Linked DNA regions of Candidatus Finniella inopinata. The protein of the gene in region 1 interacts with the protein of each later gene in a pairwise test. Links are inferred from orthologs where the notes say so. Each region holds a gene or a part of one and is shown on either strand. Other genes may lie near its edges. The genes, in order: ligA and leuS.

Region 1 (9,181 bases):
AACGGCAAAAATATCCGCCCCCTGTTCAAGGGCATAGTCGGCCGTAATAAGAGATCCTGATCGGTTCGCAGCTTCAATAACAATGACCCCCTCGCTTAAGCCAGCGATGAGGCGATTGCGTCTGGGGAATAGACCAGCCATCGGGGTCGTTCCCAAAGGCATTTCTGAAATGACAGCCCCTTTTTTAGCAATGTCATGATACAGATTCTGGTGCTCTGGGGGGTAAATGCAGTCAACGCCCCCTGCCAAAACGCCCAGTGTACCGGTTGCCAAAGCTCCATGATGGGCGCGTTCATCGATGCCGCGCGCTAGGCCTGATACGATTTGCCATCCGGCCTTTCCCAGTTCTTGTGCTATCGAAAAGCTTAGTTGGCGCCCGCCTAATGACGCATTGCGCGCCCCAACAATTGCTGCCATTGGTTGATTCAAACAATTGATGTTTCCATAAATGCTGATAAAGGGGGGGCAATCTGGTTGCCGTCTTAACGTTTGGGGAAATTCGGGTTCAAAAGCGGCAATCAAATGATACCCTTTTGTGTGATGCTGTTGTATTTCGGCCTCTGCCTTTTCAACGGGATACACTTTTGATAGGAATTTTAAGGCCTGTTCAGCCGAACCATATTGTTTTAGGAATTGCCAGAAACGAACGGGCCCGATTCCATTGGTTCGAATCAGTTGCAACCAATGAATTTTCTTAAAGTTAGTTTTCATAAACGTATTCAAAATGGGTATGATTTTCAGAGGATACTAAAAAATTGTAGGGTCAAAAAGTTAAATAAATACTAAAATTTTAAAAAATAAAATTGTAGGTAAGTTATTACTTTTTTGGTAACATTTGAATAGAGAAGACTGAACCGCAAGGGTGCCATGCGTATTTTGCTTATAGAAGATGATTCGGCGACAGCGAAAAATTTAGAATTGCTTTTAAAGTCAGAGGGATTCATATGCGATACCACTGATTTAGGCGAAGATGGCTTGGAAATTGGAAAACTTTATGAATATGACCTGATCATTCTGGATTTATTATTGCCTGATATGGATGGATTTGAGGTCGTTCGACGTTTAAGGGCGGCGCATATCAAAACGCCAATTTTGGTTTTGTCTGGTCTTAGCCAAACGGAAGATAAAGTTAAGGGTTTAGGGTCTGGGGCTGACGATTATCTTACGAAGCCTTTCAGTAAAAATGAATTGGTAGCCCGAGTTCATGCGATTATTCGTCGTTCCCATGGGCATTCTAATTCAATCATCAACACAGGGCGCCTGTCCATTAATTTGCAGAATAGAACGGCCACCGTTGATGGCATGACGTTAAACCTGACCGGAAAAGAATACGCAATTATAGAGTTGTTATCCCTTCGAAAGGGGACAACCCTTACAAAAGAAATGTTCTTAAATCATTTGTATGGGGGGATGGACGAGCCCGAGCTGAAGATTATTGATGTATTTATTTGCAAGCTGCGACGCAAAATTGCGGATGCGACCGCTGGAGATGGCTATATTGAAACTGTTTGGGGGCGTGGATATGTGTTGCGGGAACCGATCGAAGAGGGTCTAGCAGAATCCTTACCGCATGGACTGACTGAGCGTTTGGCGAATGGTGATATCTCGCTTCCGGCAACACCGGCACGCCCTCAATCGTCTGAACCCATCAGTTTTATAGCCAGCCCAGATTTCTAAAGCTTTTGGAATAAGGGGGCTGGATTGAGCCCCCTGTCATGGTTACTTACAAACACTTCGTCTTATAAGGTTGACGATGAAGATGCCGCTGCAGACTGGCCTGCGGATTCCGAAGATGACGCTGCTGATGCTTTTTGTTCCGTCGAACTTGATGTCGGTTGTATGGAAAAAGAAACTGCCCCTTCAGAGTCCACTGTTAGGTTTGTGGAAATTATAGGCCTTACTTTAAAGTCTCGAAGAATTAGAGGCATTACTTTAAAGTCTTGAAGAATTAGAGAACGCAGGTATGAGTCAGAAAGTCCAAGATTAAATTGCAGAGGTTTCCTCACAGTTATGGTGGTTATATTTAACCTATTACCAAATAGATCGAGTTGCAGGTCTTTATCCATAGTCAATTTAAGAACGTTCCAATGACGTTGTAAATGCTCTAAACCTTTGGTGAGGTCAGTAACTGGACGTCGTCCCGATAACGATAACTCGGTTAAATATGGCAAAGATCTGATAAAACTCAAATCTTCGCAATCATGGTCGTTGTAACTGAAAATTCCTATTGGACGACGTGGAACCCCTTTTAATTCTAAGGCCCTAAGTCCTGGGAATTTTGACAGCGGTGCAAGGTCTAAAGGATCTCGATTAGAAGACTCTATCCTCAATGTTTCTAAATGGGGATTAGAGGGAAAAAGCTCTAATAAATTATCAGGCAAATTCAACCTGCCGTGCAAGAACCTTAGGAACTCATCGTTGCCATCGTCTGGTGCAACACTTACACATCTAACATTCCCTAAAAGTGGGACGATTTGGTTAAAGGAATCGGTCTCACGTACTTTAAATATTACACCGAAATGTAGACCCTGATTTAAAACACGCTGGATTCCCTCGACAGAAGAAACCTTAAATGATCGTTTAACGTTTGCGAAAGTTTTGTAAAACAATGCATTTGCGCTTGTATCATCATCAGGTAAGAACTTTTTAATTTCTTTAACCAGGCTCGTTGGTAGAGAAGGGATACCTGCTTCCCCCACTTCCATCCGATTCCTTCTTGAAACAAACGTTGCTTCCACAGGAGGCGGAGCAGAAGGCAATATGATCATTCTTGGAGTGATATCCCTCAGGTTCGGAAGATAAGAAAATTTTTCTTTTGGTACATACTTTTGATCTGCATCCTTTAGGAAACCTAACTCTTGGAGACGCCATTTTTTTTGGGGAGAGGGAGGAGCTCCCGCTGCCATTACTGCAGGAGCGTCACGATAGCCTACATCAAATGTTAAGGCATGAGCTGCTCGTAAACGATATTGTTCAAATATACGTCTTGAATGATCTTCGACACTATAGCCTACATCAAATGTTAAGGGACGAGCTGCAGGATCGCCTAAGTCATCGCTGGAAGAAGACTCATCCGAGCCCAAAATACCATGGGAAGACCCCAAGAAAGCAATTGTTAATAAAAAAATAAGTTTAGTGTTGATCATTGTGAAAGAATCCAGTTTATTGATTAATACCATTTATATAGGTCCATTCGCCGATTATACAAGGAATATTTAAACGTGTCCAAATACGCTTCTTAAATAGATCTTAAGGCTTGCTATGAATGGCTTGAAAGCCAGTGGCAATAAAAGGCAATCGGCGGTATCATGCGGACTGATTATTGTTCTGAATTAGGTACATCGTGGCGTCAAAAAGCAATCTTACCCCCGAACAAGCAGCCGCCGAACTGAAAACTTTAGCCAAAGAAATTGCTGACCATGATTACAGGTACTATCGCCTAAATCAGCCGACTATCAGCGACCAGGCTTACGACGCCTTGCACCGGCGCAACCGGGAAATTGAGGTGCTGTTTCCAAACCTGATCCGCCCCGACAGCCCGTCGCATCGGGTGGGCTCGGCTCCATCGCCGGAATTTGAAAAGGTTAAACACCAGGCCCCTATGTTGTCGTTGGATAACGCCTTTTCCCTTGACGAGGTTGGCGACTTTATCGACCGCATTAAACGTTTTTTGAAATGGCCGGCCGACCAAGATATTCCCTTCATGGCAGAGCCCAAGATCGACGGGTTATCGGCGTCTTTAATCTATGAAGATGGGCAATTTGTGTTGGGGGCAACGCGCGGTGATGGGGTAGAGGGGGAGAATATCACCCCCAATTTGAGAACCATTCGCGATATTCCGTTGATTTTGCAGGGTGATTTTAAGCCTGCCCGGTTGGAGGTTCGGGGGGAGGTTTACATGACCAAATCCGACTTTGAAAGGTTGAACGAGAATCGCCAGCAAGAGGACGAATCGCCCTTCGCCAACCCCCGCAATGCAGCCGCAGGGTCGCTTCGCCAATTAGATTCATCGATCACGGCCAAAAGGCCCCTGTACTTTTTTGCGTATGCCTATTTTACGTCTGAGCCTAATGGGGATAAAACCCAAGAGGAAATTTTAAACACGTTAAAAACATGGGGTTTTCCGGTGAACCCACATGTTCAATTATGCCTTAACCAGGCGGAGCTTAAGGCCCATTACGAACGCCTAGAGGAGCTGCGCCCCACTCTGAACTATGAAATTGATGGGGTGGTTTATAAGGTGAACGACCTGGCGTTGCAAAATCGGTTGGGGGTGGTTGGGCGTGCGCCCCGGCATTCGATTGCTCATAAATTTGCCGCCGAACAGGCAGAAACAGTTGTGGAAGATATTCTGATTCAGGTGGGTAGAACCGGCGTTTTGACGCCGCTGGCTGTTTTGAAGCCTGTGTTTGTGGGGGGCGTGATGGTCCGCCGAGCCACCCTTCATAACCAGGACGAGATTCAGCGAAAAGACGTGCGCGTGGGCGATGCGGTGATTGTGCAACGGGCGGGCGACGTGATTCCCCAAGTGGTCAAGTCGCTTACGAATAAACGCCCTGCGACCAGTCAATCTTTTATTTTCCCAACCCATTGTCCGGTTTGTCAAACGCCGGTGGTCCAGACAGAGGGGCAGGTGGCCATACGGTGCCCCAACAGTTTCGGCTGTGCCGCCCAAGCTGTTGAACGCCTGAAGCACTTCGTCAGTCGCCATGCCTTTGATATAGAGGGCTTGGGCGAAAAGCATCTGGAGGCCTTTTGCCAGGAAGGGTTGATCAAAAATCCCGCCGATATTTTTACGCTTCGCCAGCACGGGAGAGTTTTGGAAAAAAGGGAAGGGTGGGGCGCGCAGTCGCTGCAAAACCTATGGGATGCCATCGATAAATGTCGCGTCATATCATTGGATCGATTTATTTATGGGCTGGGCATCTCGCAAATTGGCCAGGTTTCAGCAAAGTTATTGGCGAAGCATTATCAAACGATAGACGCCTTGTTGCAGGCGGGGGAGGAGGACCTTTTGAGCATAGAGGGTATTGGTCCTGGCATGTCGAAGGATCTGGTGGCTTTTTTGTCGGATCCTCAGCAACAAAAACTGATTCATGACCTGCGCAAACACGTCACCGTTGAACCCTATTTGGTGCAGGAGGCGCATAACAGCCCCTTAAAAGGGAAGACGGTTGTTTTCACAGGTGCGTTGAGTAGTTTAAGTCGTGGCGAGGCCAAAGCGCAGGCGGAACGATTAGGCGCCAAGGTCAGTGGATCGGTGTCGGCCAAGACGGATATGGTCGTCGCGGGTGCTGACGCTGGAAGCAAATTGAAAACGGCGCAGGCTTTGGGAGTTCAGGTTTTGACCGAGGATGAATGGCTTGCGTTGGTGGGTGGTTTGTAAATTATGGACGTATTATCGGTTTATTTTCTCCAATGGCTTGCCCTTATCTCGATTCTTTCTTTGGCTGTGATGTCGCCTGGTCCTGATTTTGTGGTGGTTATTCAAAATTCGATTGTCCATTCCCGCCGCACAGGCATTTGGGTATCCTTGGGTCTGGGCTTTGGCGTGCTGGTGCATGTTACCTACACCATTGCGGGTTTGGCTGCTGTCATCTCAGAGTCGATTTTTTTATTCAATACAATTAAATGGGCGGGGGCGGCGTATCTTATATACATCGGCTGCCGGGCGCTACAATCCAAGGGCGCGGGGGCTTCTGTCGATTGCGACATCACGACAGAAAAAACCACCAAGGGGATCAGTGACTTAAAGGCCCTGCGTTTAGGATTTTTCACAAATGTTTTAAATCCCAAGGCCAGCTTATTTTTCCTTGTTATTTTCAGTCAGCTTATTCAGCCGCAAACGCCTGTCGGGTGGAAGATCACTTATGGCCTAACCTGCTGTGCAATCACCATCGGTTGGTTTTCCATACTGGCCTATGCCCTGACTCAACGGCGTATCAGGAGTCTTTTCTTGGGTGCGACCAAATGGATCGACAGAGTCTGCGGCGGTTTGATGATTGCCTTGGGCATCAAAGTCGCCTTCATGGCGAAGTAACGCAGTGTGCTATTTTTTTCATGGTAACCATTTGTTAATCACTTGTGTGATAGTCTGAATATGGTGGTTAGTTACATCTGAAGTTGGTCAGATGCGCGAGGGGATTCATAAAGTCCTTCTCTTGCTTTTTACAGCAAGGGAATTGCCTGGGATAAAGTCTTGGAACCGGTTTCGAGACCTTAGCCGAATTTCTATGGGATTGGAACCCCATAGAAAGACATTGCTCAAAAATCGAAAGATTGTGAGTAACAGGGAGATTCGTGTTGTGCTTGTGCGGCGGGGCGGGCGCTGCAAAATTTTTGGGCGGGCCCCATCTTGTGTGTAGTGCGTCCGCGGTATGGGGAAAGTTTGGCTAATTAGACGCGTCGGTGGTTTTTTGGTGCTGAAGCTGGATGTAACCTGAAGGATATCCGACACGCCTCAGGGTCGGTGGCCGTCAGGGTCGGCCCCAAAAGTTTGCCAGAAAAATTATGCCCATAAGCCAACGCGCATCAGGAAACTCGCACATTGTGTGAAGTAAGAAAATTTATTTCTATTAATTCAAAGGAATGTCGGCGGCAATCACAAAGGGCGTTAAATATCTTCTAAGGCCTTCATCTTGTTCCATAGCTCGACGACGCATATCAGACCAAATTGCTGTAGAACGTGAATTGCCTAAACTTGCAGCCTCTCTTATTGTTTGGACAGCTTTCAAAAGATCTTTTTCCACGCCATCTGCTCCTTGGTAAAGCATCAGTGCATAGTTATGAAACAGCTCAGATGCCCTTTCGGTCAAACCTTGTTTGTTAGCTCCCGTTCCCACGTTCGCCGCCTCTTTTATCATTTTTAAAGCTTTTGGAATGTCCTTTTTTATGCCATCTGTTCCATTGAAAAGCATAGGGGCATAACGATCTAACGCTGCCATTAAATAGTTTCCAGCGCTTTCATTCCCTAACGCCAACGCTTCCCTGAAAAGCCCAATAATCTTAAGATATCTTTGTCATTAACATCGTTGTAAAGCCATTCTGCATAGTTAAAGACTAAAATTCCTAAATTTCGTGCAGTCCGCTTCACGCCTAAATTAGCTGCGTCTCGGCACAGTTCAATAGCTCTCGGCATGTTCCTTTCCAATTTCTCACCTTCGGCAAGTGTAGTCGCGCCATTCGTTAATATGGTTGGATTGCCACGTTTTTGACCGGCATCTATTTTATCAAGAGAAGGATTTCTGCAATAAGCTATACTGTTCTTGTGATTTTCTATTATCAATGACTCAGGAATAATTCCATGGAGGCGTCTCAATATATTTGCTAATTGCGTGTTTTTTATGGGGCGACTTAGATAAAAGTGCCTTGGGCCTTTTCCTTTCACATAAAATCGTTCCTTCAAACAGTCGTCATAGATATATTCTATGACCATATCTTCAGGTTTAAGACCCAATTTTCTGCGCAGCTGATCAGAGGCAGGCGTTGCCTTTTCAGAAGAAGAGGAAATGTCATTTATTTCAAAATATTTTGTGAACCCTTCAATGATCTGCTGCTTTATCTCTTGTTGCTTTCGGGGATTTTTTCGCATTTCTGACTCGGCCAAAGGGGCAATTTGGGTGGCGGCTTCTATATCGTGCGTCGTCCATCCTTTATAAGGTTTACCAGATACGATCAGCTTGTAATAGGCCTGTTTCAGGGTGATCTTGGGCGCAAAAACGCTAAAGACGTCATTGGCTAAAAGCATGATATCGGATTTTGTTCGCAAGAAAGTGTCTAAGGATTGGCTTAACTGTTCAAAGACTGTTTTTGGGGCAGGATTTGACTTAGTCTGGTGATGGAAGGCAGCAATGTTTGAATAACTTCCGGTTCACCCCATTTCTCCTCAAAATTATCATCGTTCAACGCATTCATAACGATTGTATCAATCGCCAATACGGCGGCCATACACGATTTAAATCTGCTATTTGTTTGTAGCAGCTTAGTTGTTTGTTCATGGTCATAGCTGAAATAACGGTCATGCAACATATGAAGTTGGCCCATAAACTTGTGGCGGGTACGGATGATGGAATAAATAACCCATAATTGTGATTCTGGACTATTTAACCATTCGAAACGTCCATACCTCCAACCGATGATGGCTGAAATTTCATCGGTTGCTTTTTTGAAAGCAGGAAAGTTGCCTTCGCTGTCTGCCTTGTCTCGCTGATTTTCTAAATCTTGAATCCAGGCCAAGAAAGTAGGGTGTGAGGGTTTCTTATACTTGGGCCCTCCATCTCCATCAGCTTTATCCGTGTCTGCCTGGTCGCCTAATTCTTGAATCGAGGCTTGGCTAGAAGATGAGGATTCTCGTTCTTTATAAGCTGGAGGCGCATCATACGACGGCGGTGCATCAGGCCCTGCATCACGGGTTTTGTCTGTGTATAGTTTGTCGAGTTTATCCCCTAATTCGTGAATCCAGACTATGAGGTTAGGAAGTGGTGAGGAGCTTTGTTCTTCATAGGACGGAGGTGCATCAGTGCACGCATCACTGGCCGTGGCCGTGGGCGTGAAGGGGGTAATAAGGTTTAATAAAAAGGCAACCAGGAAGATAAAATATTTAGAGCGCATTGAACTGCGTGTGACTAAATAATTCATAAGTAATCGTAACAATATGTTCAAAATATTTCAAGCCCCCCTCCGCCTTATGCAGGGGGATTGGGAAGAACCAGAAAGAAAAATTCCTTAATCAAAATCTGCTATTTGATTCGATTTGAACCCTTTACGTTGAGTTTTCTCTTTTAGAGGGTATCCCAAATTATTGAACAAACGTATTCCTGTATTCAACCCTAATCCCATTTTGCTAACGATGTGTCGTGCTTGACGACCGGCATCACTGGAGTCTTTTCCGCCAGCGCTTATCCAACCTAATTGATCGGCAATGTCAAAGCAGACTTCTGAATAATCTTGAACACATTCTTTAGACAAATTACTTGTTAATCTACCTGCTGCACATATGCGAACAAGCTCATCCCAACCGCCAGGGCGTGTAACCAAATTTATTGGAAAACGTTGTGTTGCATAAACTCTGTGACCATTAAGCAACGGCTTGTTATACGTTTGGTTGTATATGTCTGACAAAGCAGGGGCGTTTAGACTGCTCCAAGCACATGGTTGAACAACGGCTGGGGCTGCAGGTGCA
Region 2 (9,354 bases), on another replicon or contig:
GATTATGCAAGAAATGTACTCTTGGAATTGGTCTGATAATGGTGAAGAATACTATGTAAGGGCTAGTCGAAAGGAAAGCACTATTGCAGAAATGATGCAAAACTTGCTTTCTGGCAATTGGTCCTCTGCTCCCTATACCCATATCATTGATTATAAATATAAAACAAAAGGTCACATAGAAATAAAGGGCGACATTACAAGCCTAATGAGAATACGCTCTGATATATTCGCCCTAATAGATTCGATAAAATAAATAATTGAGAAAGGCAAAATTCTAAAACACCACGTTTACAATGCGGTTTGGAACAACAATTACACGTTTAGGAGAATTCCCCTGTAGCATTTCAACAACGGCAGGCAAAGTTAAAGCGTGCTGTTCCAGAACAGAGGTATCGGAATCGGGTGCGGTCGCAAAAGAACCTTTCAGTTTGCCATTAACCTGGACAGCAATCGTAATCTCCTCGACCGCTGCCAAGGTGGCGTCAATCGTCGGCCAAAGCTGATGATGCAAAACAGCATGCGGGTCGCCAGTGACTTGACACCACAGTTCATGGGCAATATGCGGAGCAATAGGTGCCAATGTTTGAATAAGAATTTTTAGAACTTGATTCAATTGATCAGGCAGTGTTTTCTCACCCTGCTCTTCAACCTCTCGTGTTAACTCTCGGTGAAATGCGATAGCTTTGTTAAATGCATTGCGTTCATAAGCATCCGTTAATTTGGCCAAGTACTGGTGGGCCTTTTTCAACAAAGTCGTTTCTCCCGCGCTTTTTGGCGCATCTATAACCTCATGAATCACGCGCCAAACACGGTTTAAATAACGCCACGCACCATCCAACGCCTCTGTATTCCAGTCAAAGTCACGATCAGGCGGTGTATCTGACAATATAAAAAACCGAGCCGCGTCAGCCCCATAACTGTCCATGATTTGTTGAGGATCAACCAGATTGCGCTTAGACTTGCTCATCTTTTCAGCACGTCCGATGACAACTTTCTCACCCGTTTGTACATGAACAGGCTTCCCGTCGTCTCCTTTGGTCACCTCATCAGGGTACAACCACTGCCCCTTCGCGTCTTGATATGTCTCATGACAAACCATGCCTTGGGTAATTAAATTTTGGAAGGGTTCATCTAGAGTCAAATAACCACAATCACGCAAAGCCTTTGTAAAGAACCGCGCATACAAAAGGTGCAAAACCGCATGCTCAACCCCACCAATATACCAATCCACAGGCAGCCACTTTTGACAGGCTTCTCTATCCAGAGGTTGATCACAATTGGGGTTGATATACCTCATAAAATACCACGATGACTCAAAAAAAGTATCCAAAGTATCCGTCTCGCGGCACGATTTTTGGCCACATGTGGGGCAATCAACATGCTTCCAAGTCGGGTGATGATCCAAAGGGTTCCCTGGTTTGTCAAAGGCGACATCTTGCGGCAAAATAACAGGCAAATCTTTTTCAGAAACAGGCACCGCACCACAGCTGGGGCAATGAATAATAGGGATTGGACACCCCCAATAGCGCTGGCGAGAAACCGACCAGTCACGTAAACGATAGGTCGTGCGCCCTTCCCCTTGACCCGTCTCTTCTAAATGCCGGATAGCAATCTCACGCGCCTTTTCAACGGTTAAACCATTTAAAAACCCAGAATTGATCACCAAGCCAGGGCCGGTGTAGGGCAAGTGCTGGTTCGTTTGAACCACAGCTTGAACGGGAAGTTGATATTTCGTAGCAAACTCAAAATCCCGTTCATCATGGGCAGGGCACCCAAACAAGGCGCCTGTGCCATAATCCATTAACACAAAGTTCGCGACATACACCGGCAAAGTCTTGTGCTCATCCAACGGATGAATAACCCGTAAACCCGTATCAAAGCCTTTCTTTTCCACCGTGCTCACAGCTTCTTCTGTTGTGATCATCTTTTGGCATTCGGCCACAAAGTCACGCAAATCAGGATTTTGCGCGGCAACTTGCTCCGTCAATGGATGATTTGCGGAAATTGCACAGAAAGAGGCACCAAATAACGTTTCTGGACGAGTTGTAAAAACATCCAAGGTTTGTATCTGATCGTGCTGCAGTTTAAATTTGACCAGGGCGCCCTCGGACCTTCCAATCCAATTTTCCTGCATCTTGGTAACCTTTTCAGGCCACCCCTTCAGTTGATTCAGATCTTTAAGCAAGCTGTCAGCGTAAGATGTAATTTTGATCGACCATTGATTGAGTTTGCGTTTCTCAACCACAGCACCTGATCGCCAGCCGCGACCGTTAACAACCTGTTCGTTGGCCAAAACTGTGTTTTCCATAGGGTCCCAATTCACCCATGATTCTTTGCGATAGATCAGCCCCTTCTTATAAAAATCCAGGAAGATTTTCTGTTCATGCCCGTAATAATCAGGGTTGCAGGTGGCAACTTCGCGTTGCCAATCATAAGAAAAGCCAAGGCGTTGCAATTGCTTTTTCATCTCGGCAATATTTTGAATAGTCCACAATCCAGGGTGAGTATTGTGCTGAATCGCCGCATTTTCAGCCGGCAAGCCAAAGGCATCCCAGCCCATAGGATGCAAAACCTCAAACCCCTGCGCCGCCTTAAACCGGGCAATCGCGTCGCCAATGGCATAGTTGCGCACATGCCCCATATGCAAACGCCCCGATGGATAGGGCAGCATTTCAAGCACATAGCATTTTGGTTTGTTAGTTTCTTTTGTTGTATAGAGATTCAGTTGGTCCCATGTCCGTTGCCATTTTTCTTCGACGGACTGAAAGGGGTAGATGCGCGGATTCATAAACTTTGTAACGTCAAGGTTGGTTTGGAGGTAAGTATACCCCCTTCAAATGATTTTGCGTAAATTTTGTGAAGAAGTTTGTCTCACAATATGTTTTCAATCAGAATGCTTAAAATTCTTCACCCACGACTTCCAAATTCATTTTTTAACCAACTGCCTGTGAACGCATGCCATCCAAAAGAGTCACAATTTTTTCCTTGGTTAAAATATGCAAAAAACACTTCAGAGGGAAAGATAATATTGCGATCTCTTCGACCGTCTGGCTGATCCTTTATGGGTAGACCAAAGGATATGACCCCGTGAGATAAAATTGTTTTTTTAACGGCTACACCCAGGGCAATCGGGCCTGTTTGGCAAAGAGTTCTCAAAAGCTCTCCACCAACATTCAAGGAAGTCAAAATGTAGCTCGGTGTTGTTTTTGGGTCATAGTTACGGAGAAAAATTTCCAAAAGTCCACTCAGAACAGGGTGACCAGGACGGGAGCCGTATATTGCATTACAAGGGCAAGAATAAGCGCCTTCAATGCCTGCATAAAAATCATAGGCTAAATGCAACCCAGTAAAAGGACGGGTCATTTCAAAATCGATATCTCTATATATACCCCCAAATTTGTATAAGAAAATAACGCGCAAAATATCAGAAGCACGTCCAAATTTGGAGTCAGAAACCTCTTGATCGAAATTTGATTTTAATCCGTAAAAATCACTTTCTTCAGCCAAAACTCCATAAACTTCCTTAATTTCAACGCCTACTTTTTCCAATTCTTTGACTGTTTTGGGTAATTTGGTTCTATCTTGAACCCACAAATAATGTTTCCAACCTACACTAACCAAATTCATGCTACAGGATTTCTTAAACCATACTATGAACTCGTCCTTTAATTCTACCGGTGCGTCTAGATTCGTCAGCCAGATACTATGGGTAACTAAAGGTATTCTGGGTTCGGTTGTAGCCATCAGATTATCAAAATGGCACGCAATATCAGGATGGTTTTCCCGCCAAAGTTTATCAAACTGTCGGTAGGCCTTATCAATATCAATATCCTCTTGCGGCAACACAGTATTCCGATAATAAGGCGCAGAAGGTTTAAAAAATGTTTGTTTATCAGCGGAATAGGCAACAAAATTGGAGACTGGGTAAGTGCGAATACCAAAAATAGGTCCAAATTTGGGATGATTAAAACTTTGGTTACGCCCCACATGGTCATCGCCAAAAATATCGGATGCGTTTATATCTTGATTAGATAATAGTAGCAATATGTGAATAATAAACATATAAAACATTGATAAATTCCAAGACTATAATATACATCCCTAAAACCTATCATTTTTGGGTTAACATTTGATTAACAATATTATATTGGACATGGAATATACCAAGAATTAAACGAACCGCGCGGGACGGCTTTACAAGATGGCAAATAAAAACCGAAGATCACAAAATATAGTGAAGAAATTATTCTTATAGGAGCTTAGCTATGTTGTTTCTCTTGATGAATCTGGATTTACTCCTGATACGCCGTGCTTCATGGCTTTGCTTTTAAAGGACATAGATATTATGAATAAAGCATCTTTTAGGCGATCTTATTTTTTACAGCGTCATTCAAATCATTACTGGCCAGCTGATTCTTCATCGGGAGACCCACAATCTGGGTTTCGATCTCTTGCTTGAACTTATTAAATTTCTGAATATCTTTAGTCGCCAGGTGCGTTGTGGGCAAGGCTTTGACAGATTGGGGGTTGACGTGAACGTTTTTAAGAATCACCTCGTGATGCAAATGGGGACCTGTTGCTAGCCCAGTCGCACCCACATTACCAATAACTTGGCCTTGTTTTACACTGGCCCCTATACGGGTTCCAGAGGCGATTTTGCTTAGGTGGGCATAAACTGTTTCGTACCCGCCCGCATGGCGAATTCGAACATAATTACCATAATCGCCAAAATAACCAGCTTTTAGAACGACCCCATCACCGGCCGCCATTACAGCCGTTCCATGAGGGGCACCAAAATCGACCCCTTTATGATCTCGACGAAATCCTTTGATGGGATGAACACGACTGCCAAACCCCGACGTCACCCGCATACGGCTTGAGTCTATGGGAGTTTGCAAAAGGCTGCGAATAACACTTTCACCCCGGGCGTTATAATAACCTGCACAATTGCCCGCGGGCGCGTACGAATAAATACGATGAAGCTGACCTTTGGCAACGACAGAAATATATTTCAGATTTCCAGGTTTTATAGAATTTCCTTGGGCATCTTCATATTGTTCGTACAATAATTCGAAAGGATCACCAGACTTTATACCATGCTGGAAATTAACGCTGTAACTTAATGCCTTAATGGCTTCTTTTACAACCTTGGCTGGAATGCCTAATTTAAGAGCAGCACTATAAAAACTAGCATTAATCCGACCGTCAACACGCTTAAGGACTGTCTTTAACTCAACTGTATTTTTCTGGGTTTTGAATTGACCTTTTTCATTTCTTTCACAAACAACTGTGTATTCCAAAGAAGGCTTAAACTCAGCCCCTAAAAGCTGAACGCCCTGCTGATCCTTCTTATATTGAATAGAGAATGCTTGACCTGGCTTCAAATCACGGGGATTTAAATGACCTTTCAAGGATTTATTCAGGGACTCAATATCTTGCTTTGATATATCAAACTTGGCCAGCAACGACCCCAGGGTATCACCCTTCCTAATTTCTACGGTTTGATATTGTTCTTCCAGTTCCTCATTACTATTAGAGCAACCAATTAACATCGGGGAAGTTTGATTTGAATGATTTAAATTTTGTTCCTCAGCTGGAACATTGTCAGCTTGACCAAGAGACACGTCAATCTGGTAGTTTATATAGTATTCACGGGCAGCAATCAAACAAGCCACAACCATAAATGCGACACTAATAAGGTGAGAATGACGTTTCAAGCCAGTATGCCTCCTATAAAAAAACGATCTATGCCAACTTAATATAAATAAATTTAGTATAGTTTTAAATAACAACCATCATTCGAAATATGCTCTAAATTCAACCCTTTGTCAAGATTTTACGCAAATTTTGATTTCTAAGCTGCCTACAAAAGATCTAAAGGGTATATCGTAAGGTCTTCTTATTTTGTATAAAAGTGATTAATGAAAAAAAATTAGCAGGAAGACGAGTCCTTAATGATAATTGCAAAATTGACCGGCATTCTTGACAGCCTTTATGACGGGCATTTAATTCTTGATGTTCAAGGCGTTGGCTATTGGGTTCAGGTCTCGGCTCGTACCATTGACCAGCTTCCCGCCATTGGTCAAAAACTTAGCTTATGGATTGAACACATCATCCGCCAAGATCACCAACAGCTTTGCGGCTTTTACGACCCTGACGAGCGTCATTGTTTTCAGTTGTTGTTAACGGTACAGGGGGTGGGAGCAAAAGCAGCACTTTCCATCCTATCGAATCTTAGCCCTGAAAGACTCAGAGCCGCCATCAGTCAGCAAGATCGTTTATCATTAACCCAGGCTGATGGTGTTGGCGCTAAAATAGCGGGCCGGATTGTGTTGGAACTAAAAGATAAAATTTTCACCCTGTCGGGTTCTCTTCCGATTCAACTGGCGTCTCCAACCTCAGCCATACAAGACGCACTGTCCGGCTTACTAGGACTTGGTTATTCAAAGGCCGAGGCCAGCTTGGCGTTAACAAAAACCGCTCAAGAAAACCCAAATAACCCTACCGCTGAAGTCTTAATTCGGTTATCTTTGCAAAAATTGTCTAAGACATCATGATGAATAATGACTGACCTTCGTTTAATTGATCCAAATAAACAGTTAGAGGAGGAGTTAGAACCTTCGCTGCGCCCCTTAAGCCTGGCTGATTTTACGGGTCAGGCGGCTGTGCGCAGCAATTTAAGCGTGTTTATTCAAGCGGCCAAAAACCGCAAGGAATCATTGGACCACGTTTTACTATTTGGCCCCCCCGGCCTTGGTAAAACAACCCTGGCTCAGATTGTTGCGAAGGAAATGGACGTGGGCTTTCGTGCCACATCAGGGCCCATTATTACCAAAAGCGGTGATCTGGCTGCTCTTCTGACCAACCTGCAACCACATGACGTTTTATTCATTGACGAAATCCACCGACTAAACCCAACCATTGAAGAGGTTTTATACTCGGCAATGGAAGATTTTAAACTGGATATTATGATTGGCGAAGGGCCAGCGGCTCGCTCTATTCGGCTTGACTTGGTTCCTTTTACCCTTATCGGGGCCACAACCCGGTCTGGTCTGTTAAGTCAACCATTGCGGGAACGATTCGGTATTCCACTGCGGTTACAATTTTATGAGCTGAATGAGTTGACGACTATCATTCGTCGTGCCGCGAAAATTTTAGAATTTAACTTGATAGAAAGCGGGGCCTTTGAGATTGCCAGGCGATCACGTGGGACTCCGCGGGTGGCAGGGCGATTATTGAGGCGTGTCCGTGACTTTGCCAGCGTTATGGGCCAAACGATTGTGGAAGAGGATATGGCAAAAGACGCCCTGAATCGGTTGGAGGTTGACCCGTTGGGCCTGGATGCGCAAGACATAAAGTACCTGCGCACCATTATTGATTATTACAAAGGGGGGCCCGTTGGCATCGAAACCCTGGCCGCTGCTTTGTCGGAACAACGCGATACGTTGGAAGAAACGATCGAACCCTATCTGATTCAACAGGGTTTTATTCAACGCACCCCCCGCGGTCGCATTTTAACAGAAAACGCCTATCAACATTTGGGGTTGCCTTTTATTGCAGCCTCAGGCGCACAATCGCAACTGCCTTTTTCTGATTCGTAAATAAGGAGCTTGAAATGCTAAAAATTTTCCGTCAATTCGCTTTACTGCTTATTTTTCTATCCCCGCTTCACGCTGAATTCTCTTACCAATCTTTAAAACATGAAAACGGCGTCAAAATACGCGTGGGCGAATGGCACTCGAAAGTATCAGCGGATACCAAAAAACTGCTAATCATTTGCCCGGGACGAGCATCGTTTATTGAAAAAAATGATCGATTAGCCGACTATTTTGCCAATTTGGGATTTCGGGTCGTCGTTATTGACTGGCGTGGGCACGGTGGATCCGATCGGGAAACGGACAACCCCCAAAAGGTTTACATAGATGATTACCAGTCTTATGTGGAGGACGTGAAATTAACCCTAAAAACCTATCGCACCTCCGACCAGGCGATTTACCTAGTAGGCAGTTCGATGGGCTCCTTGGTTGTTCTACATTTTTTGAGTGATCAAAGCGTTGCCAAAACTTTCCCTGTTCAAGCCGCCGTGTTTTTATCGCCTATGTTAGGATTAAAAACCAACCCCTTCCCCGTTTTTGCTGCCCGCTGGTTGAGTGCCGCAGCAACAAAATTAGGGTATGCTGATCATTATTGTTTTGGCTATGGTGATTTTGACATCAATAAAGATGTGTTTGAAAAGAATCGAGGCACCCATGATCGTGAAAACTTTGAACGGCAAAAAAAGATTACCCAAGATCATCCCCAATTCATGACCGCAGGCCCCACCTATGGTTGGCTAAATGCAAGCTTTAGAGCCTTGGATCAGGCACTACAAGCTGAAGGACTACAGGCGATAACCACACCCATTTTCATAGCCACAGCAGGTGACGATCAAACGGTTGATACCAGTCAGGATGCTAAAGTTGCTAGCCATTTAAAAATCGGCACGCATAAAATTTATGAAGGGGCCTGGCACAATATTTTCAATGAAACTGCCGATATTCATCAAAAACTTACAAAAGATATCGAAGCTTTTTTGACCACACATTCAACAAATCATTGACAGCAGCGCCTTGTGGACGGCATATTTACCTATGTGGTCCGCAGGGACTTGTACCCATACTGATTCAAATAGAAGAACCAACATCTTTATCCAGAATGGGTATATAACTGGATAGAATTAAAATTATAAATTAAGACATGCAGTTTTGGTGATGATGTATTCTCATAGTTCCCGTCCTCAGTCTACAACAATTAGTTTCATGCCCCCTAAAACCATTGTTTTGGTTGGGCTCATGGGCTCAGGTAAAACCAGCATTGGCAGACGTTTGTCCAAACGACTGGAATTACCTTTTTATGATTCCGATCACGAGGTTGAGGCTGCTGCTGGCTGTCCGATTAAAGAGATTTTATCGGTTTTTGGTGAGCAGGCCTTTCTAAGCGGTGAACATCGGGTGATTACTCGTTTATTGGATCAACCTATACACGTACTAGCAACTGGAGGGGGTTCTTTAAACAATCTTGAAACCCAAAAATTGATTAAGGAAAAGGCCATTTCAGTCTGGCTAAAAGCCGACATTGAAACATTGGTCGCCCGTGTCTCAAGACGAAACGACAGACCCTTGTTAACCCAGGGAAATCAAAGGGAAACATTAGAAAGTTTAATTGCCGAACGGTACCCCATTTATGAAAGCGCTGACATCCATGTTGAAACATTGGATGAGCCGACGAACGTCACAGTGGATCGAGTCATCCAAGAGATGAGCGAGTATGTCCGCATTCACTACCCCCACCATTATGTTTTAAAGTCTGTATAAG

The links.
Region 2: the proteins of ligA (region 1) and leuS interact in binary tests that used the Escherichia coli proteins (3 or more experiments, as listed by UniProt). The link is inferred for Candidatus Finniella inopinata from one-to-one orthologs.

Annotation. Positions count from the first base shown.
Region 1 is NZ_SCFB01000004.1:187,935-197,115, reverse strand. What follows is about bases 2,931-5,864. They hold ligA (NAD-dependent DNA ligase LigA), read left to right. Parts: upstream 2,931-3,343; coding sequence 3,344-5,386; downstream 5,387-5,864. Other genes in these bases: EQU50_RS02735 (LysE family translocator), read left to right, coding at 5,390-5,864; EQU50_RS02745 (hypothetical protein), read right to left, coding at 2,931-3,179. In the rest of the region: DNA-processing protein DprA, read right to left, coding at 1-711; response regulator transcription factor CtrA, read left to right, coding at 868-1,677; more of EQU50_RS02745, read right to left, coding at 1,740-2,930; more of EQU50_RS02735, read left to right, coding at 5,865-6,040; EQU50_RS02730 (SEL1-like repeat protein), read right to left, coding at 6,576-6,944; EQU50_RS02725 (hypothetical protein), read right to left, coding at 6,971-7,768; EQU50_RS02720 (hypothetical protein), read right to left, coding at 7,789-8,610; EQU50_RS02715 (hypothetical protein), read right to left, coding at 8,725-9,181. UniProt on the Escherichia coli protein: DNA ligase that catalyzes the formation of phosphodiester linkages between 5'-phosphoryl and 3'-hydroxyl groups in double-stranded DNA using NAD as a coenzyme and as the energy source for the reaction.
Region 2 is NZ_SCFB01000001.1:126,019-135,372, reverse strand. What follows is about bases 32-3,138. They hold leuS (leucine--tRNA ligase), read right to left. Parts: upstream 2,789-3,138; coding sequence 275-2,788; downstream 32-274. Other genes in these bases: EQU50_RS00695 (glycosyltransferase), read right to left, coding at 2,908-3,138; EQU50_RS00705 (hypothetical protein), read left to right, coding at 32-253. Outside these bases: more of EQU50_RS00705, read left to right, coding at 1-31; more of EQU50_RS00695, read right to left, coding at 3,139-4,044; EQU50_RS00690 (peptidoglycan DD-metalloendopeptidase family protein), read right to left, coding at 4,362-5,717; Holliday junction branch migration protein RuvA, read left to right, coding at 5,955-6,557; Holliday junction branch migration DNA helicase RuvB, read left to right, coding at 6,564-7,601; EQU50_RS00675 (alpha/beta fold hydrolase), read left to right, coding at 7,616-8,599; EQU50_RS00670 (shikimate kinase), read left to right, coding at 8,751-9,353.